3 regions of the Kineococcus aurantiacus genome follow, and region 3 is predicted to be linked to each of the others. Evidence: predicted binding sites of a transcription regulator. Region 3 holds the regulator's gene; each other region holds the start of a gene.
What was found. Region 3 encodes LexA, which represses DNA repair genes until DNA is damaged. Its sites were predicted from a motif close to TCGAACANNTGTTCGA; they were not measured.
Positions count from the first base shown of each region.

Region 1: BJ968_RS02970 (DUF6504 family protein) is a predicted target of LexA. The motif match lies at 3,719-3,734, and genes of this name have one in related genera.
Region 2: BJ968_RS13845 (glycoside hydrolase family 127 protein) is a predicted target of LexA. The motif match lies at 4,801-4,816, and genes of this name have one in related genera.

Region 1 covers NZ_JACCBB010000001.1:615,776-622,603, forward strand. The annotation lists gene BJ968_RS02960 (DNA polymerase III subunit alpha) at 1-2,612, opposite strand, end outside; gene BJ968_RS02965 (SAV_6107 family HEPN domain-containing protein) at 2,702-3,136, opposite strand; gene BJ968_RS02970 (DUF6504 family protein) at 3,179-3,574, opposite strand; gene BJ968_RS02975 (DUF6318 family protein) at 3,936-4,553, shown strand; gene BJ968_RS02980 (PKD domain-containing protein) at 4,868-5,404, shown strand; gene BJ968_RS02985 (aminoacyl-tRNA deacylase) at 5,491-6,042, shown strand; gene BJ968_RS02990 (alpha/beta fold hydrolase) at 6,039-6,828, shown strand, end outside.
Region 2 covers NZ_JACCBB010000001.1:2,856,534-2,863,361, forward strand. The annotation lists gene BJ968_RS26695 (diguanylate cyclase) at 1-965, shown strand, start outside; gene BJ968_RS13830 (PhzF family phenazine biosynthesis protein) at 1,065-1,889, opposite strand; gene BJ968_RS13835 (carboxylesterase family protein) at 1,969-3,648, shown strand; gene BJ968_RS13840 (LacI family DNA-binding transcriptional regulator) at 3,728-4,723, opposite strand; gene BJ968_RS13845 (glycoside hydrolase family 127 protein) at 4,857-6,800, shown strand; gene BJ968_RS13850 (ABC transporter substrate-binding protein) at 6,825-6,828, shown strand, end outside.
Region 3 covers NZ_JACCBB010000001.1:4,147,186-4,154,013, forward strand. The annotation lists gene hflX (GTPase HflX) at 1-921, shown strand, start outside; gene BJ968_RS19825 (ATP-dependent DNA helicase) at 1,007-3,058, shown strand; gene BJ968_RS19830 (aspartate/glutamate racemase family protein) at 3,109-3,798, shown strand; gene lexA (transcriptional repressor LexA) at 3,773-4,594, opposite strand; gene BJ968_RS19840 (DUF2277 domain-containing protein) at 4,655-4,927, shown strand; gene BJ968_RS26950 (LysM peptidoglycan-binding domain-containing protein) at 5,131-5,604, shown strand; gene nrdR (transcriptional regulator NrdR) at 5,716-6,192, shown strand; gene BJ968_RS19855 (proteasome assembly chaperone family protein) at 6,257-6,828, shown strand, end outside.

The sequences.
Region 1 (6,828 bases), 3.5 Mb from region 3:
TAGGTGTCGCCGGAGGCGTTGACGTCGAGGCCGAGGACGGTGACGCCGAGGTTGCGGGCGTCGTCGAGGATCAGCCGCTTGGGGTACATGCCCGGGTCGTGGGTGAGGACCCCGGCGAGGAAGGCGGCCGGGTGGTGCGCCTTCAACCACGCCGACTGGTAGGTGGGCAGGGCGAACGCCGCGGCGTGCGCCTTGCAGAAGCCGAACGACGCGAACGCCGTGAGGACCTCCCAGACCCGGTCCACCGTGGCCGCCGGGTACCCGTGCTCGTGGGCCGCGCGCCGGAACTGCGGCTCCATCTCCGCCTGGCCGGCCCGGGTCCCGAGGTGGCGCCGGTACTCGTCGGACCGCGCGAGGTCGTGCCCGGTGGTGGCCCGGATGAGCTCGATGACCTGCTCGTGGAACACGACGACGCCGCCGGTGGGCCCGAGGACGTCCGCCAGGCGGTCGTCGAGGTGCTCCGGGGCGGTCCAGCTCTGCCGGGCGAGCAGGAACGGCGTCACCATGTCCGACTTCACCGGCCCGGGCCGGAACAGCGAGATGTCGACGACGATGTCGTCGAAGGTCTGCGGCCCGAACTTCCCGATGAGCTCGCGCTGCCCCGGGGACTCGATCTGGAAGCAGCCGAGGGTCCGGGTGGACCGGATGAGCTTGTAGGTGGCGGGATCGTCGAGCGGGACCTGCTCGCGGTCGTCGATGTCCACCGCGACACCCTCGACGCGGGCGACCTCCCGCACCGCGTACGCCATCGCGGACTGCATCCGGATGCCGAGGACGTCGAGCTTGAGCAGCCCCAGGTCCTCCACGTCATCCTTGTCGAACTGGCTCATGGGGAAGCCCTTCCAGCTGGCCTCCACCGGGGTCCGGTCCAGGAGCCCGGGGTTGGACAGCACCACGCCGCACGGGTGCAGGGCCACGTGCCGGGGCAGTCCGTCGAGCCGTTCGACGAGGTCGAAGAACACGTCGAGGCGTTCGTCGTCCAGGCCGCTGCGCCGCAGTTCGGGCAGCTCGGCGACGGCGGTGCGGGCGTCGCGGGCGCGCAGGTGCGGGAACGCGGTGGCGATGGCGTCGACCTCGACCGGGGGCAGCCCGAGGGCCGCGCCGACGTCGCGCACGGCGTGCCGGACGCGGTAGCTGTCCACCATCGACACGCACGTGACCCGTTCCCCGCCGAACCGGTCGAGGATCGCCTCGTAGACGTCCTCGCGGCGCGCGGACTCGACGTCGAGGTCGATGTCGGGCAGCTGCGCGCGCAGGGGGTTGAGGAACCGCTCCATGAGCAGGCGGTGCCCGAGCGGCTCGACGTCGGAGATCCCCAGCAGGTGGTTGACGAGGCTGCCGGCGCCCGAGCCCCGGGCGGCGACCCTGACCCCCAGGGCCCGGGTGAGGTCGCAGACGTCGGCGACGGTGAGGAAGTAGCTGGCGAAACCGACCGCGCGGATGGTCGCGAGCTCGTCGTCGAGGCGGCGCAGGACCCGGGACCGCAGCTCCGCGCCGGCCGCCGGGTAGCGCCGGGTGACGCCGGCCTCGCAGCGCGCCCTCAGGACGGCGTCCCGGTCGGCCCCCACCGCGAGCCCGAGCGCGGCCGGGTCGGGCAGGTGGTGGGCCCCGATGCCGAGGTCGGTCGCCGGGTCCTGCACGGCGCGCGCGGCCAGGAGGTGGGTGGCGGCGAGGAGCTCGGCGGCCGCGGGCGGTTCACCGGCGGCGCGGGCGACGTCGGCGGCCGTGCGGACCGCGTCCTCGGTGGGCAGCAGGTGCCCCTGACCGCTGACCCGGTCGGTGTGCCTGACCCCCAGCGGCACCAGCCGGCGGACGGCGTCGAGCAGGTCGGCGGTCACCGCCCCTTCCGGACCGGCCGACCGCACGGCGGCGGTCAGGACCGCGGGGACCGCTGACCGGCGGGCGAAGGCCAGGACCCGGGCGGCGTGCTCGAGGCTGCCGGCGGTCCCCGGGGCGGAGTGGTGGCAGACGACCTCGAGGTGCAGGGAACCGGTCGGCAGGAGGTCGCGCCAGCGCCGCAGGACGGCGCTCGCGAGGTCCTCGCGGCGGGCCAGCAGCGCCCGGCCGAGTTCGGAACCGGGCCCGAGCAGGACGGCCAGCGCGGGCCGGCCGTCGGGTCGGTGCGCGTGCCCGGCGACGAGTTCGACGCTGCTCACCGGTTTCCCGCGCCGGCCACCGAGGTGGGTGGCGCTGACCAGCCGGCACAGCGCCGCCCAGCCGGCGCCCGCCCCGGCGTCGGCGGCGCCGAGGGCCAGGACGGTGACGCGGGGGAACCTCAGGTCGACGGCGGCCCCACCGCGGACCGGGGCCCGGGAAGTGCGGCGGACCGCGACCGAGGGGTCGGCCCAGGCGGGCAGCCCCCGCACCAGCCCGGTCGGGGCGGTGGCCAGGTCGACGCCAAGGACGGGACGCAGGCCCGCCTGGCTGCAGGCACGGACGAACTTCACGGCGCCGTACAGCCCGTCCCGGTCGGTGAGGGCGAGGGTCGACAGGCCCAGCTCGGCGGCGCGGCCGACGAGGTCCGCGGGGGTGGAGGTGCCGTGGCGCAGGGAGTACCCGGAGGCGACGTGCAGGTGGGGGAACGGGGCCGCGGTGCGCGCGGTGGTGGCCATGGGTGGGACGTCCTTCGAACGTGCCCGTGGGGAAGGCCGGGGTGTTGCGGGTTCTTGTGGTCCTGGTGGCGGCGGGTGGCGCCGCGGCCTCAGCCGGCCAGCGGCTGGACGGCGCTGAGCCCCAGCACCGACTCCACGAGGCGGTGGAACCGTTCGGCGTCGGCGAGCAGGCCGTCGGCCGCGGCCTGGTCCACGGCGCCGACCCGGCCGGCCTCGACGGCGGCGCGCACCGGGGCGGTCGCCGCGAACCGGTCGGCCCACGCCTGCAGGGCGGGGTCGTAGGCGGGCAGCATCTCCCACACGCTGCGCGGGCCACCGCTGCGACGGCCGCGGGCGGGGCGGCCGTTGACGGCGACGAGCGCGGCCCCGGCCCGCAACGCGGCGAGGTGGGCGTGGACGTAGCGTTCGGCCACGTCCTCGGTCCGCAGCGCGGCGAGCAGTTCGTCCTCGCACCGGGCCAGGAGGTCCAGGGCAGCCGTGGTCAGCGGACGGGGGACGCCAGCGGGGACGTCGAAGGTGGGCATCGATCTCTCCTCCGGTCGTGCGGTCGGTGTCGTCGGCCGGTCTCAGTCGCTGACGCGCAGCAGTTGCCAGTCCTCGGACGGTTCGGGAGAAGAAGTAGCACTGCCCTCCGACACGACCGCCGTACCCAGCGTCACGGGCCGGGCGAGGTCGTACACTCCGGCCCCCCCCATGCGGCCGACACTGGCCTCGACGCGGAAGACCTCCCGCTCGAGGTCGCCGATCTCGAGCACCGGGCGCCTCGGCCGCGGTCCCTCCCCGGCGCGGGGGGCGTTCCCGTGGACGGCGGCCACCGCGTCGTGCTCCCACCAGGCGCTGCGCTCGCGCCACCGGGACAGGACCTCGCGCACCACGTAGAGCCTGCCGCGCCAGACGAACTGGGTCGGGGTGCCACCCGCCTCGGCGGACCGCACGTGCACCTCGTCGGAGAACCGTCGCACCGTCGTTCACCCTCCCCACTCGAGCCGGCGCCGCGGCAGGACGCGCGACGCGGCGAGCCGGGGGAAGCGGCCCGCGAGGACACGCCCGGGCGCGGCCCGCGGAGCTTCCCCTCTCCCCGGACCGCACCTCGGGCGGCCTCGTGTTCGAACACCGGTTCGAACACGTTTCGAAGCTACACCACGGCCCTCAGGACCCGTCAACGCCGAACCGGGTTGTCCACACGACGCAGAGCGGCCACCAGGAGACACGGGGTGACCGGTCTGCGAGGGCCCGCCAGGGGTCACCCGAACGGCCGACGAGTTGTCCACAGCGGGGCCCCGGCGGCCTCCCCGCGAGCGCGCGGCGTGGGACGGTGCCGCGGTGATCCGCCTCCCCGCCCTCCTCGCACCCCTCGCCGCAGCGGCCCTGCTCGCCGGGTGTTCGAACGGCTCCCCGGACGCCCCGGGGACGCCGGCCGCGAGGGCGACGGCAGCGATGGCGGCACCCGGCGAGGCGGCGGAGCCGACCCCGGAGGTGAGCGCGAGCGCCACGCCGAGCCCGACGGCGACCCGGGACCTGCCGGTGCCGGAGCTGTCGGAGCTGGGGAAGGAGTTCTCCCAGGAAGGGAGCGGGGCGTTCGCGATCTACTACGTCCAAGTCCTGAACTACTCGCGCAATTCTGGGGACGTGGAGGTTTTGCGCTCGATTTCCGCCCCTGACTGCGCTGCCTGCGATGACGACGTGCGCGAGGTGTCCTTCTACCTCGCTCACGGCTATTCACACGACGGACTTGAGACGCAATTTCGAAAGATCGAGTTCGGATCGTGGGAGCCGGCCACTGGCGACTCTCAAATGCAGGTCTACGTAGATCGACCTGCACATTCTGTCATTGATCGAGGCGGGACGGTCATCGATGAAGCGCCAGGAGCGACTGACGCGAGTTTCTACTTGTGGTTGAAGTGGGTCGACAACCACTGGCTTGTTTGGGAAGCACAGTGATTGGAAAGATCCCCAGGATTGCAGCCAGCGCCCTCTTGACCCTACTCGGAGTCGTTCAACTCACCGCTGCACCTGCTCATGCACAAAGCAGCAACTGGGCAAGAGGGAACGGCTCGTCGATATCAGTAGGCGCTAGCAAGAAAATTTCAGGTTCTAGAACGCCTGACTGGTACAGCGGGCGCAAGAAGGTTTCAACTGCACCGCCGCCTCAAACGATCAAAAAGCCTTCCTGCCGCGTGGACACCGGAGGCGCTCCGGGTCAGGGCATCGGGTGCGGCGTGGACCTCGGCCCGTGCGTCGCCGACAGCACCCTGATGACCACGTGGACCAAGGGGCTCGACGGGACGTGGGCGGCGGGAGACATGCAGTGCGTCGCGGCGGGGAACGGGGGTGCGGCCGCCGTCACCATCCCCACCGTCACCGTCGCCGACCTCCAGCGCGTCGGTCTCCCGCCAAGCCCGGTGAACCTGCAGCCGGGCACGGGCGAGGCCCTGCTCAACGTCCCGCTCATCCTCACCACGACGGGCGGGACGGTCACCCGGGACACGACCGTGCTGGGGTTCCCGGTGACGATCCGGGCGACCCCGGTGTCGTGGACGTGGACCCTCGGGGACGGGGCGGTGGTGGGGCCGACGGACGACCCGGGGCGGCCGTACCCGCACCAGACGCTGACGCACACCTACACCGCGGCGGGCGACCACGCGATCACCCTCACCACGACGTGGGCCGGGGAGTACACGATCGCGGGGTTGCCGTACCGGCCCGTCGAGGGGACGGCGACGACGACCTCGGCGCCGGTGGCCGTGCACGTCCTGGCGGGACGCAACGTCCTCGTCGCCCCGGACCGCTGAGGGGCGGGCCGCCCCGAGGGTCTCGGGCGGGAGGGCGGAGCCGCTCGGCGCGACGTGCCGCGGGAACGGTCTTACGGTGAGGGGGCATGAGGTGGACGTCGCGTCAGGAACCCCCCGCGGGCGGTGGTTCCCTGACGGGTCCGCCCCCCGAGCAGTCCCCGACGGTGCTGCAGCTGCCGGTGGTCGAGTGCACCGCGGAGGCCCTCGTCGACCTCGACGCGGCCGGTGAGGTGCGGGAGGTGCCGGCCTCCCTCCAGGACCCCGCGGACCTGGCCCGCCACCTGCGGGTGCCGGTGGCGGCGATCGCGATGACCGCCGTCCTGCGCACCCGCGCCGACCAGCACCTGTTCGTCATCTCCTCGGCCGCCCACCCCCTCTTCCTGCCCTCGCTGGCCGCCGTCCTGTGCGAGCCGGAGCTGTTCCGCGACGGGGACGCCGACGTGCTGCGCCGCACCGGCTCGGTCCTGGGGTCGGCCTCCCCCCTGTCGCTGGCCGAGCCGCTGCCGACGTACGTGGACGTCGCGCTGGCGCCCCAGCCCGAGATCTGGGTCCCGGCGGGTCACCCGCACGCGGTGTTCCGCACCCGCTACGACGAGCTGCTGCGCTTGACGGGGGGGCACCCCGTCGAACTGGGATGACCGGGCTGGTCGAGGGCTTCGCCGTCCACCGCGCCGGGTCCTCCGACCCCTCGCACCCCCTGCTGGTCCTCGTGCACGGCCTGGGGGGCGCAGCCTCGGCGTGGTCGCTGCTGGTGCCGCGGCTGGCCGAGGACCACCGGCTCCTCGTGCTCGACCTGCCCGGCCACGGCCAGGCCCCGCCCGTCCCGCCGGCGGGCATGACGCCGGCCGCCCTCGGTGCGCGGCTGCGGCGCTTCGCCGCGGCCCAGGGTGAGCGGGTGCACCTGGTGGGTCACTCCCTCGGCGGCTGGATCACGCTGGAGGCCGCCGCCGGGGAGCGGGACGGCGTGGTCGCGGACGTCACCGCTTTCACCCCGGCCGGGTTGTGGACCACTCCGCGCCGCCGTCCCCCGCTGGTGCCGACGGGGCAGCAGTTCGCGCGGTGGGCCGGGCGCCTGCCCGGGCAGGTCGCGACGACGCGGCTGGGGGTGACGCTCGCGCTGGCGGCCACGAGCACCGCGCCGCGGGCCCTGCCCGTCGAGGTGGTCCGGGAGGCGCTGACCGCCATCGCGACGGCACCGGGCTACGTCGCCGCGGACGCCGGCATCGCGGCGGGGGCCTTCACCCGCGCCGGGGAAGTGCGCGCGCCGGTGACCGTGGTGGCGGGCGGGCGGGACCGGGTCCTGCCGCCGGGGTACTGCCGGCGCTCCTGCGCCCCGGCGCACGCGCGCTGGATCGAGTGGCCCGACTGCGGGCACGTCCCGACGTGGGACCGGCCCGCCGACTGCGCCCGCGTGGTGCGCGAAC
Region 2 (6,828 bases), 1.3 Mb from region 3:
GCGACCGCTACGACCGGCCGCTGAACGCCAACAGCCTCGACACCGTCGCGCGCATCCACCTGCTGTGCGGGGAGCTGGTGCCCGCCGAGGCGGCCGCGCGGGCCGCCGTGGAGACGAGCGCGGCGATGGACGCCAAGAACGCCGACGACGGGCCCGTCTGCCTGCTCACCCTCGCCGTGGTGCTGCGGGTCCGGGGGGAGGCCGAGGCCGCGGCGCGCGTCCTGGACGAGGCGCGCGCGGCGTGCGCCCAGGAGGGCTTCGGCACCGTCCGGTCTCAGATCCTCGCCGAGCAGGCCGAGGTGTTCGCGGCCCTGGGCGACTACCGGGCCGCCTTCGAGACCCACAAGGCGTTCCACGCCGCCGACCGCGAGCTGCTGTCGGAGCAGCGCGAGGCGCAGGCCCGGGCGCGGCAGGCCGTGTTCGAGATCGACGTCGCGCGCCAGGAGGCCGCCCGGTACCGGGAGGAGGCCCGCCGGGACCCGCTGACGGGTCTGCGCAACCGGTTGTTCGTCGATGAGCGCCTGCCCGAGCTGCTCGCCGAGTCCCGCCGCGGAGGGCGGGTCGCGGGCGCGGTCCTGCTCGACCTCGACCACTTCAAGGCCGTGAACGACACCTACTCGCACGAGGCCGGTGACGAGGTGCTGCGCCGCCTCGCCCGCATCCTTACCGACGCCGTGGACGGCCGCCCCGGTCCGGAGTCGTTCGCGGCGCGCCTGGGCGGGGAGGAGTTCCTGCTCGTCGTGACCGGCGGCCACGACGGCTGCGCGGCGGAGCTCGCCGAGCGCGTGCGGCGCACCGTCGAGCAGGCCGACTGGTCCGCCGTCACCCCCGGCCGGGGCATCACCGTGAGCGCGGGCGTCGCGACCCTGGCGACCGACGGGGACAAGTCCTCGCTGCTGGCCGTCGCCGACGAGCGGCTGTACGCCGCGAAGGCGGCGGGCCGGAACCGGGTCTGCGCGGGCTGACCCGCCCCGCTCCCGGCGCTCGAGGGTGCCCGATCACCGAGGTTCGTCCTGTCGTGATCGAGCACTCCTGTGATCGAGCACTCGCGGGGTCGGGCACCCTCAGGTGATGGGTACCGCCGCGCCCGTCACCACGATCCCGCCCTCGGCCGGGACGTCGACGAGCAGGACCCCGGGCCGCCCCACGTGCCGGCCCTGGTGGACCGTGACCCGCGCGGGGACCTCGACCAGGCCCAGGGCGCGCAGGTACCCCCCGAACGCCGCCGCCGCCGACCCCGTCGCCGGGTCCTCGGTGATCGACCCGACGGGGAACACGTTGCGCGCCTCGTAGACGAGGGGCTCGCGGCGGTGGACGAACGTGAGGGTCGCGGGCCAGCCGTGCGCGTCCAGGACCCGGCGCGCCCGCTGCGGGTCGAAGGTGAAACCGTCGAAGCGGTCCGCCTCGCGCACGACGACGACCGGGTGCGGGTTGCCCGCCGACGCCAGGCGTGGGGGGTGGGAGGCGTCGAGGTCGTCCCGGCCCAGGCCGACGAGGTCGAGGAGCTCGTCGACGTCCTCCTCCGGCAACGCGGTGACGCGGGGTTCGACGCTGGTGAACGACGCGCGCCCCCCGGACGCCTGCAGCTCCACCGTCCCGACCGGGGTGTCGAAGGTGAAGGCCCCCGGCCCGTGCCGCCCGGCGAGGACGACCGCCGTCGCGACCGTGGCGTGCCCGCAGAACGGCACCTCGGCGTGCGGGGAGAAGTAGCGCAGGGCGAACCGGCGCTCGCCGGTGGTGGCGACGACGAACGCCGTCTCGGCGTACCCGACCTCGGCCGCCGCGGCGAGCATCCGCGCGGCGGGGACGTCCGCGGCGTCGAGCACGATGCCCGCCGGGTTCCCGCCGGCGGGGTCGGTGGTGAAGGCGGCGTAGCGCAGGACGTCCACCCGCCGGACGGTACCGCCCGCAGGGCCGTCCTCGTGACCTCTCTCGCGCACGCGCCGCGCCGGCTCGTACGGTCGGTGGGTGAGCACGAGCAGGCGAGCGGTCCTCGGTGGCGCGGTGGGGGTCCTGGCGTTGTCCGCCTGCGGGCCCGAGGAGCCCGGCGAGGCGTCCGGCGAGGCGTCCGGCGGGGCACCCACCACGGCCTCCCCGGCCGCGTCGGCGGCCTCGCTGGTCCTGGACGCCGGGGCGTGGCGCTACGACGCCGAGCACGACGTCTACCACCAGGTCGGGCTGACCTACGTCGCGACGCCGCAGGCCCCCGACCGCGAGCGCCTGGCCGTCCACGTCCCGGGCCCGTACTTCTCCGGCCGCGACAACGGCGACGGCACCTTCACGGTGCAGGTCGACCCGGCGGGCACCGTGGGCGGCTGGACGGCTGCGACGGCGCCGATCGTGTTCCCGGTGGACACGCCGGGGTACACGGGGCAGGCGGCCCCGGGGGAGTACCGGTACGAGGACGTCGCGGCGACGGTGTCGGCCGGTCTCGTGCACGTCGTCGCGGGGCTGCGCGGCACCGACACGAACGCCGACGGCTACGACGGCAACGCGCCGTGGGGGGTGGCCGACCTGAAGGCCGCGGTCCGGTACGTGCGGGCCAACGCGGGCGCGGTCCCGGGCAGCACCGACCGCGTCGTCCTGTACGGGCACAGCGGCGGCGGGGCGCAGACGGCCGTGGCGGGGGCGTCGGGGGACGCGGCGGAGTTCGAGCCGTACCTGCGGGCGCTGGGGGCGGCGGCGACGTCGGACGCCGTGGCGGCCGCGGTGTGCTGGTGCCCCATCACGAGCCTGGGGTCGGCGAACGCCGCGTACGAGTGGAACATGGGGCAGTTCTCCACCGACGGGACCCGCGCGCCGGGGACGTGGACCGCCCGGTACTCCCGGGACCTGGCCGCGCGCTACGCCGGGTACGTCAACGGCCTGGGGCTGACCGACGAGGCGGGGAACGCGCTGACGCTGACCGCCTCGGCGCAGGGGGTGGACCTGGCCGGCAGCTACCACGACTTCGTCCTGGCGGCGCTGGGCACGTCGCTCACCCGGTTCCTGGCGACGACGCCGTTCCCGCACACCCCGGCGGGGTCGTCGACGGCGTACGCGACCGCGGCGGACTACGTCGCGGGCCTCGACGGCGGCACCGGGTGGGTGAGCTACGACCCGGCGGCGCAGCGGGCCACCGTGCGCGACCTCGGCGGGTTCGTGCGCAGCCAGAAACCTCCGACGAAGGACGTCGGGGCCTTCGACGGGGTGGACCGGGGTGCGACCGAGAACGCCGTGTTCGGCCGCGGCACGCGGAACCTGCACTTCTCGCAGCTCGCGCACGACGTCGTCGAGGCCGGTGAGCAGGAGTACGCCGCGCTGGGGGGCTGGGAGGAGGGTTTCTCCGCGTCGGCCTACGCCTCGGACCTGGAGCAGACCGACAGCGCCGGTCAGGACGCCGCATCCCGGGTCGCCGCGTACGACCCGTTGCACTTCCTCGCCGACGACCACCCCGGCGCCTCGCTCGCCCCGCACTGGCGGATCCGGACGGGGCTCACCCAGGGGGACACCGCGAGCACCGTGGAGCTGAACCTGGCCGCGGCCCTGCGGGGGCGGGGGGTGGACGTCGACTTCGCGACCGTGTGGGGTGTCGGCCACACGGAGGCGGAGGAGACGGGCGACCACACGGAGAACTTCGTCGCGTGGGTGCGGGACCGGTTCAGCTGACCCCGGCCTGACGCGCGGCCGCCCACCCCCACCGGACCCGAGCCCCGCCCGGTGATCGATCACCGGGAGGGGGTGGGGGTCAGACCGCGACGGTGGACTCGCGGACGACGAGGCGGGTCGGCATGGTCGTGGTGCCGGGGGAGGGGTCGCCGGCCACGGCTTCCAGCAGCAGTTCCCCGGCGCGCCGGCCCAGGGCCTCCAGGCCCAGGTTCACGGTCGTCAGCGGTGGGCGGGAGGCCAGGGCGATGACGTCCCAGTCGTCGAACCCGACGACGGCGACGTCCTGCGGCACCCGGCGCCCGGCGTCGCGCAGCCCGTCGCAGACCCCGCGGGCGATCTGGTCGCTGCCGCAGGTGACGGCGTCGACGTCGGGGTGCCGGCGCAGCAGCAGGTCCGCGGCCAGCCGTCCCCACCGCTCGCTCCAGTCCCCGTGCAGCACCGGGCCCACGAGCGCCCCGCCCGCGGTCCGCTCCACCGCGGCGCGCCGGACCTGGGTGGCGTGGTGGTCGGCCGGGCCGGTGACGTGGGCGACGCGGCGCCGGCCGAGGTCGAGGACGTGCTGGACGGCGGCGGTGGCCCCGCCGGCCTGGTCGGCGACGAGGGAGGTGTCGCGCGGGTCCTGGGAGGGGGTGAAGGCGTAGACGACGGGGACGGGCGCGGCCAGCCGGGGGCGGGGGTCGGTGCGGCGGCCGGTGACGATGATGCCGTCCACGCGCCGGGCCAGGAGGGTGCGCAGGTAGTGCTGCTCGCGCAGCGGGTCGTCGCGGCTGTCGCACAGCAGGACGCTCATCTCCCCGGCGCCGAGGGCGTTCTCGGCGCCGAGCATGACGGGGATGGAGAAGCGGCCGAAGCTGTCGGTGGTGATGAGCCCGACGGTGTAGCTGCGGCCGGAGGACAGCCCGCGCCCGAGGGGGTCGGGGGTGAAGCCGAGCTGCTCGGCGGCGCGGCGCACCCGCTCGCGCGTCTCGGCGCGCAGCTGGCCGGTGCCGTTGAGGGCCTTGGAGGCGGTGCCGGCCGAGACGCCCGCCAGCGCCGCGACGTCCACGATCCGTGCCGGAACGACGCTTTCCGTCACCATCGACCTCCAAGTCCGGGGATTCGCAGCAGGTTACCGCGTCTTGACGGCGGCGGGAGCGAGTCCTACGGTCATCGCAGAAAACGTGTTCCGACTTTTCCGGGCACCGCTTCCCGACCTCGATGGAGAGCTGATGACCAGCACGACCGCTGGACCCGCCGTGACCAACGCCCCCGCCGCGCCGACCGCCGCGGCCGCCGTCGCGCTGCACCCCGTCCCCCTCGGCGCCTCGCGCAGCACCGCCGGGTTCTGGTTCGACCGCATGCAGGCCAACCGCCGCCAGGCCCTGCGCACCGGCTACGAGAAGCTCGAGACGGCCGGGAACCTGCGCAACCTGCGCATCGCCGCGGGCCGGGAGCAGGGCGAGGTCAAGGGCCCGATCTTCATGGACTCCGACGTCTACAAGTGGCTCGAGGCCGCCGGGTGGGAGTACGGGCGCGAGGCCGACGAGGAGGTCCTCGGCTGGATCCGCGAGATCACCGACGTCGTCGCCGCCGCCCAGGCCCCCGACGGCTACCTCGACTCCGTGCAGCAGGTCCGCGGGAAGGGCGAGCGCTACACCGGCCTGCACTGGAGCCACGAGCACTACTGCGCCGGGCACCTGTTCCAGGCCGCCGTCGCGGTCCACCGCAGCACCGGCGAGACCGGGCTGCTCGACGTGGCCGTGCGCCTGGCCGACCACCTCGTCGCCACCTTCGGGCCCGGCCGCAACGAGGAGGTCGACGGGCACCCCGTCGTCGAGATGGGCCTGGTCGAGCTGTACCGCGAGACCGGGAAGCAGGAGTACCTGGACCTGGCCCGCTGGTTCGTCGACGCCCGCGGCCACGCCAGCATCCAGGCCGAGCACGGCGCCGACCCCACGTACTTCTCCGACCGCGTCCCCGTGCGCGAGGCGACCAGCCCCGAGGGCCACTCGGTGCGGGCGGTGTACTTCACCGCCGGCGCCGCCGACGTGGCCGCCGAGACCGGCGACACCGAGCTGCGCGACGCCCTCGTGCGGCAGTGGGAGGGGATGCTCGCCTCCAAGACGTACGTCACCGGCGGCATCGGCTCGCGCTGGGACTGGGAGCAGTTCGGCGACCACCACGAACTCCCGCCGGACCGCGCCTACGCCGAGACGTGCGCCGCCATCGGCAGCGTCCAGTGGACCTGGCGGCTGCTGCTGGCCACCGGGGAGGCCCGGTACGCCGACCTCGTCGAGCGCACCCTCTACAACGCGTTCCTGCCCGGGGTCTCCCTGGCCGGGACGGAGTACTTCTACGTCAACGCCCTGCAGCTGCGCCACGGCGCCCACGCCGAGGAGGAGCGCAGCGTCGCGAACGGCCGGCGGCCGTGGTTCGACTGCGCCTGCTGCCCGCCGAACATCATGCGCACGCTGTCCTCGCTGGACGCCTACGTCGCCACGCGCTCGGAGACCGGCGGGGTGCCCGGCGTGCAGGTCCACCAGTACACGACGGGCACGATCGAGGCGGCCGGGGCGAGCCTGCGGGTCACCACCGACTACCCGTGGGACGGGACCGTCCGCGTCGAGGTCGAGCGCAGCCCCGGGGAGTTCGAGCTGGCCCTGCGCGTGCCGGCCTGGGCGCAGGGCGCCTCGGCCACCGTGGCCGGGACCGCGCTCGACGTGACCCCGGGGGAGTACCTGCGGGTGCGCCGGGAGTTCGCCGCCGGCGACGTCGTGGAACTGGTCCTGCCGATGACCGTGCGCGTCGTGGAGGCCGACCCCCGCGTCGACGCCGTCCGCGGCAGCGTCGTCGTCGAGCGCGGCCCGCTGGTGTACGCCGTCGAGCAGGCCGACCTGCCCGACGGCCTGCCCGCCGACGACGTGCGCGTCCGGGTCGCCGAGGTGCGCACCGCGCAGGCCGAGCACCGCCCCGACCTGCTCGAGGGCGTCACCGTCCTGCACCTGCCGGTGCACGCCGCGCTCGCGGCGGGCACCACCCCGCTGTACCGCCCGGCCGGGGACGACCCGGCTCCGCAGGCGGCGGCCGAGACGCAGGTCGTCCCGGCCATCCCCTACTACGCGTGGGCCAACCGGGACCTCGGGGCCATGCGCGTCTGGTTGCCGCGGGCCTGAGGCCCGGGTTCTGGAGGAGGTGCGATGG
Region 3 (6,828 bases):
GCCCAGGTCGAGCTCGCTCAGCTGGAGTACCTGCTCCCGCGCCTGCGCGGGTGGGGTGAGTCGATGTCCCGGCAGGCCGGTGGCCGGGTCGCCGGTGGTGCGGGGATCGGTTCCCGCGGTCCCGGTGAGACGAAGATCGAGCTGGACCGCCGCCGCATCCGCAGCCGGATGGCCAAGCTGCGCCGCGAGATCAAGGGCATGGGCACCACCCGCGTGGAGAAGCGCTCCCTGCGGCACGCCCGCGCCGTCCCGGCCGTCTCCATCGCCGGGTACACCAACGCGGGCAAGAGCTCGCTGCTGAACCGGCTCACGGGCGCCGGGGTGCTCGTGGAGAACGCCCTGTTCGCGACCCTGGACCCGACCGTGCGCCGGGCCCAGACCCCCGAGGGCCGGCCGTACACGCTGGCCGACACCGTGGGGTTCGTCCGCTCGCTGCCGCACCAGCTCGTCGAGGCCTTCCGCTCGACGCTGGAGGAGGTCGCCGAGTCCGACGTCGTCCTGCACGTGGTCGACGGGTCGCACGCCGACCCCGAGGGTCAGCTCGCGGCCGTGCGCGCCGTCCTGGCCGACGTCGACGCGCAGGGCGTGCCCGAGCTCGTCGCGATCAACAAGGCCGACATCGCCGACCCCGAGGTCCTCGACCGTCTGCTGCGCAAGGAGAAGAACGCCGTCGCCGTCTCGGCCCGCACGGGCCAGGGCGTCGAGGAGCTCCTGGCCCGCATCGCCGAGATGCTCCCCGTGCCCGACGTCGAGCTCGAGGTGGTCGTGCCCTACGACCGCGGCGAGCTGGTCCACCGCGTCCACACGACCGGTCAGGTCCTGGACGAGGAGCACACGGCGCAGGGCACGCGCCTGCTGGCCCGGGTGCGCCCGCGGCTGGCGGCCGAGCTGGCGCAGTTCCGGCTCACGCGCACGGCCTGAGGACCCACGCGTCCACGGGCCGGGCGCCGCGCCCGGCCTGTGGACGGTGACCCGCCGTGTCGGTGGGGCGGGGGAGGATGACCCGGTGAGCACGTCCACCGAGTCACCCGCCCCCGCCGAGGAGGTCGAGCACGACGTCGAGGGCCCCGAGGCCGCCGACCTCCTCGACTCCGTCGTCGACGCCCTCGGCGGCCAGCGCCGCGAGGGCCAGGCCCGGATGGCGCAGGCCGTCACCGACGCCATCCGCACCCGCCGGCACCTGCTCGTCCAGGCCGGCACGGGCACGGGCAAGTCGATGGCCTACCTCGTGCCCGCGGTCGCGCACGCCGTCCACACCGGCCACCGGGTGGTCGTGACCACCGCGACGCTGGCCCTGCAGGCCCAGGTCGTCGAGCGGGACCTGCCGCGGCTGGCCGCGGCCATCGCGCCGGCGCTGCACCGGGAACCGACCTGGGAGCTGCTCAAGGGGCGTGCCAACTACCTGTGCCGCAACAAGCTCGACGGCGGCTTCCCCGGCGACGACGGTGCCCTGTTCGACCTGCCGGCACCGGCCGGCGGGGCCGCGGAGGACACCGGCCGCCTCGGCCGGGAGGTCGTGCGCCTGCGGGAGTGGGCGGCCACGACCGACACCGGGGACCGCGACGACCTCGACCCCGGCGTCAGCGACCGCGCCTGGCGGCAGGTGTCGGTCTCGGCGCGCGAGTGCCTGGGCTCCCAGCGCTGCCCGGTCGCCGCCGAGTGCTTCTCCGAACGGGTCCGGGCCCGGGCCCGCGAGGTCGACGTCGTGGTCACCAACCACGCCATGACGGCCATCGACGCCATGGAGAGCAGCGGCCTGCTGCTGCCCGAGCACGACGTCCTCGTCGTCGACGAGGCCCACGAGCTGGCCGACCGCGTCACCGCCGTCGCCACCGCCGAGCTGTCCGCCGCGGTCCTGCACACGGCCTCGCGCCGGCTGCGGCGCTCGGCGGGGATCGTCTCCGACGCCCTGGACGACGCGGCCGTCGCGCTGGAGGCCGCCCTCGACGAGGCGCCCCCGGGCCGGCTGGACCGCTGGCCCGACGCCCTGGCCGACGCCGTGGTGGCCGTCCGCGACGCCTCCCGGCAGGCCCTGACCGACCTCAAGGACGCGGGGGAGTCCGCCGGCAAGGAGGAGGACCCCGAGTCGCGGGGCGCGCGCCACCTGGCGCGCGCGGCCGTCCAGGAGGTCTTCGCCGTCGCCGAGCGGCTCGCCGAGGACGTCGGCCGCGGCGCGCGGGACGGTTTCGACGTCGCGTGGGTGACGGCCGGCTCCGGCCCCGCGGCGCGTCCGCCCTCCCTGCACATCGCCCCCCTGTCGGTCGCGGGTCTGCTGCGCGAGAAGCTCTTCAGCGAGCGGACCGTCGTGGCCACCTCGGCCACGCTGACCCTGGGCGGCTCCTTCGACCCCGTGGCGGGGGCGTTCGGGCTCCGGGGGGAGAAGGGGGCGGGGACGCCCTGGACCGGGGTCGACGTCGGCAGCCCCTTCGACTACCCCCGCCAGGGCATCCTGTACGTCGCCCGGCACCTGCCGCCGCCGGGGCGCGGCGCGTCGAGCGAGGCGACGATGGACGAGCTCGCCGCGCTGGTCGAGGCCGCCGGGGGCAGGACCCTGGGGCTGTTCTCGTCCCGGCGGGCCGCCGAGGAGGCCGCCGAGGCCATGCGCCGCCGCCTGGGCACGACGGTCCTGTGCCAGGGCGACGACCGGCTGCCGAGGCTCGTGCGCGCCTTCACCGACGACCCCTCGACGTCGCTCTTCGGGACGATGTCGCTGTGGCAGGGGGTCGACGTGCCGGGGGACAGCTGCTCCCTGGTGGTCATCGACCGCATCCCCTTCCCCCGCCCGGACGACCCGCTGATGTCGGCCCGGTCCCGGGCGGTCGACGCCGCCGGCGGCAACGGGTTCCTCACGGTCTCGGTCGCGCACGCGGCCGTCCGGCTGGCCCAGGGAGCGGGGCGCCTCATCCGCGCCACCGGGGACCGGGGTGTCGTCGCGGTGCTCGACCCGCGGCTGGCCACGGCCCGCTACGGCGGGTTCCTGCGCGGGTCGCTGCCGGACTTCTGGCCCACGACGTCGACGGAGACGGTGCTGGCGGCCTTGCGTCGGCTGAGCGGGTGACGTTCGCGGTCCCGGTTCACCGGCCGGGGGCGGCGTGGCATGCTCGCTCCGTGGCCACCGTCGGCTTCCTGCACACCGCGCACGCCCACGTGCGCACCTTCAGCGACCTCCTGCGCGAACGGGACGCCACCGTCGCCGAGCGGCACCTGGTGGACACCGGCTTGCTGGCCGCCGCCCGCGAGCACGGCGCGGACGCGGTCCGGGGGGCCGTCGGGGACCGGTTGCGCCGGCTCGTCGCCGAGGGCGCCGACGTCGTGGTGTGCACCTGCTCGACCCTGGCTCCCGTCGCCAAGGCCGTGGGGGCCGAGCAGGGGCTGCGCGTCGTGCGCGTGGACCGGCCGATGGCCGAGGCCGCCGTGCTCGCCGGCCGGCGCATCGCCGTGGTGGCCTCCCTGGACGAGGCGGCCGCGACCCTGATGCCCCTGCTGCACGAGTGCGCCCGGACCACGGGGCGCGCGGTGGAGTTCGTGGAGGTCCGCTGCACCGACACCTGGTCGGCGTTCGAGTCCGGGGACCTGCTGACCTACGCCGCGGGGGTCGCCGCGGCGGTGCGGCGGGCCGTGCTGCCGCTGGACCCGCCCGTGGACGTCGTGGTGCTCGCGCAGGCGAGCATGGCCGAGGTCGCGCCGCTGCTGCGCGACCTCAGCGTGCCCGTCCTGACGTCGCCGCGGCTGGCGGTCGAGGCCGCGGTCGAGCTGGTCGAGCCCGTGGGCGTCAGAGGGAGCGCAGGACGGCGGTGACCCGCCCCAGGATGGTGGCCTCGTCACCGTCGATCGGGTCGAACAGCGGGTTGCGGGGCAGCAGCTTGACGTGGCCGTCCCTGCGCTGCAGCACCTTCACGGTGGCCTCGCCGTCGATCATGGCCGCGACCACGTCACCGTTCTCGGCCGTCGGCTGACGCCGCACCACGACCCAGTCGCCGTCGCAGATCGCCGCGTCGAGCATCGACTCCCCGACGACGCGGAGCATGAAGTGCTCACCGGCGCCGATGAGCTGGGAGGGCAGCGGGAAGACCTCCTCCACGAGCTCCTCGGCCAGGATCGGGCCACCGGCGGCGATGCGGCCCACCAGGGGCACGTAGGTGGCGGCCGGCCTGCCGTCGCGGGGGGTGCCGTCGACACCGGCGATGACGCCCCAGCCGGACTGCTGGGCGGGGGCCACGACCTCCAGGGTGCGCGGGCGGCGGGGGTCCTTGCGCAGGAACCCCAGCTTCTCGAGGGTCTTGACCTGGTGGGCGACGCTGCTGGGGCTGGTCAGGCCGACGGCCTGGCCGATCTCGCGCATGCTCGGCGGGTAGCCGCGCTGCTCGACGCACTCGCGGATGGCCTCCAGGACGCGGCGCTGCCGGTTGGTCAGGCCGTCGCGCACCAGGGGCGGGTCGGGGAACTCGTGGACCGTCCCGAGCCGTTCCGCCGCGGGTCCGCCGTCGTCGGTTCCGTCCAGCACGTCGGCCACGTCCTTCTCCCGTCCCAGGTCCTGCGGGCCCTGCGACGGACCCGGTACCGCCACGGTAGCCAGCGGACCCGCGATGCTCAAACACGTGTTCGAACGCGGCGTGTCGGCGTGTCCGTCGGACCCGCTGCCTAGGGTCGCCGCATGTGCCGGAACATCCGCCAGCTGCACAACTTCGAACCGCCCGCCACCGCCGACGAGGTCCACGCCGCGGCGCTGCAGTACGTCCGGAAGGTGGCCGGGACGACGAGGCCGTCGGCCCGCAACGCCGAGGCGTTCGAGCGCGCGGTGGCCGAGGTGGCCCACGCCACCCGGCACCTGCTCGCCGAGCTCGTGACGACGGCCCCGCCCAAGGACCGGGAGGTCGAGGCGTCCCGGGCCCGCGAGCGGGCGGCCCGGCGGTACGGGGCCGGCTGAGGCGCCCGCCCGCGCACCCGCCCCGGCACCGGTGCCGGGCGTCCGCGCAGGTCGGGCCACGTGTCGGTGGTCGGTGGCAGCGTCGACCGGCGTCGGCCCCCGCTCCCGGGGGTTGCGTCCCGCCGTTCGAGCGGTGGTAGAACAGACGCGCCGCCTCGAACACCCGTTCGATCGCGGTGCCGCCGAGATGGAGGTCCGCGCTCGTGAGCACCACCGCCCTCGCCCCCCAGCTGCCCCTGCCCCGCCGCGCCACCTCGCCCCGCGACCTGACCCCGGTCCTCACCACGGCGCTGACCCCCGCGCCGCCGCGGGCGTGCCGCGGCGCGCGCCGCCGGGGCACCGTCCGCGCCCACCGCACCGCCGCGCTCCGCCCGGCCGCCCCGCTGCGCCTGACCCGCCGCGGTCGCTTCCTCCTGACGTGCACGGCCGCCACCGCGCTGACCGGCGCCGTCCTCGCGGTCACCGGCGCGCTGACGGGGGCCTCCGCCGGTGCCGAGCGCGCGCCGGTCCCCGCCGTCCACACCGTCCTGCCCGGCCAGACCCTGTCGGGGATCGCGGCGCAGTGGGCGCCCGCGCAGGACTGGCGCGAGGTCGCCGACGAGATCGTCGAGCTCAACGCCCTGCCCTCGATGACGGTGCAGGCCGGTCAGCGGCTGGTCCTGCCGGCGCGAGGCTGAACCGTGCCCGCCCCCGCCCGCCGGACCCCGCCGGTTGCCCGGTGCACCGTGCTCGACGTACGGTCGAGGCTGGACCAGAGCTGTCGTCCGGTCGCGGGGGAGGAAGTCGGGGTGCACTGCCCGTTCTGTCGGCACGAGGATTCCCGTGTCGTGGATTCGCGGACGACCGACGACGGGACGTCCATCCGTCGCCGGCGCCAGTGCCCGAACTGCTCCAAGCGGTTCAGCACCGTCGAGACGGCGAGCCTGACCGTCGTCAAGCGCTCGGGGGCTCCTGAACCGTTCAGCCGCGCCAAGATCGCCTCCGGAGTGCGCAAGGCCTGCCAGGGCCGCCCCGTCAGCGAGGACGACATCGCCCTGCTGGCCCACCGCGTCGAGGAGGCCGTGCGCGCCCAGGGCGCCGCGGAGATCGACGCCCACCAGATCGGGCTGGCCACGCTGCCGTTCCTGCAGGAGCTCGACGAGGTCGCCTACCTGCGCTTCGCCTCGGTCTACCAGGCCTTCGACTCCCTGGCCGACTTCGAGAAGGCCATCGACCGGTTGCGCACCGAGCGCCAGGCCGGGTTGCAGGCGGCAGTCACCCCCTGATCCCGCGCCGGCCCCGCGCGGACCCCGCGTCCGTCCGGCACCGGGCGGGGGCGATGATGGCCGGATGCTGGATCCCGCCTCCCTGTACTCCTACGAGGGTGAGCGCCCGTCCCTGGTCGAACCCCCTCTCGTCGTGGCGCTGTCCGGTTTCATCGACGCCGGCAACGCCGTGCGGCAGACCGTGGACCACCTCCTCGAGACCTGCCGCCACGAGGTCGTTGCCACCTTCGACGTCGACCAGCTCCACGACTACCGCGCCCGGCGCCCCACCATGACCTTCGGCGGCCAGAACTGGCTGGAGGTCGAACCGCCGCGCCTGCGCGTGCTGCGGGTCTTCGACGAGGAGGGCTCCTCGCTGCTGCTGCTGACCGGTCCCGAGCCCGACGTGCAGTGGGAGCGCTTCACCGCCGCCGTCTGGAACCTCGCCGACGAGCTGGGGGTCGGGCTGACGATGGTCCTGTCGGCCGCGCCCACCGCGGTGCCGCACACGCGGCCCAGCGGCGTCACCGCCAGCGCCAGCCGCCCCGAGCTGCTGGACGGCTACCGCACGTGGGACGTCGAGGCCCAGGTGCCCGGTCACGCCGCGGCGCTGCTGCACCTGCGCGGCTCCCAGGCCGGCCGCGACGTGGTCTCGGT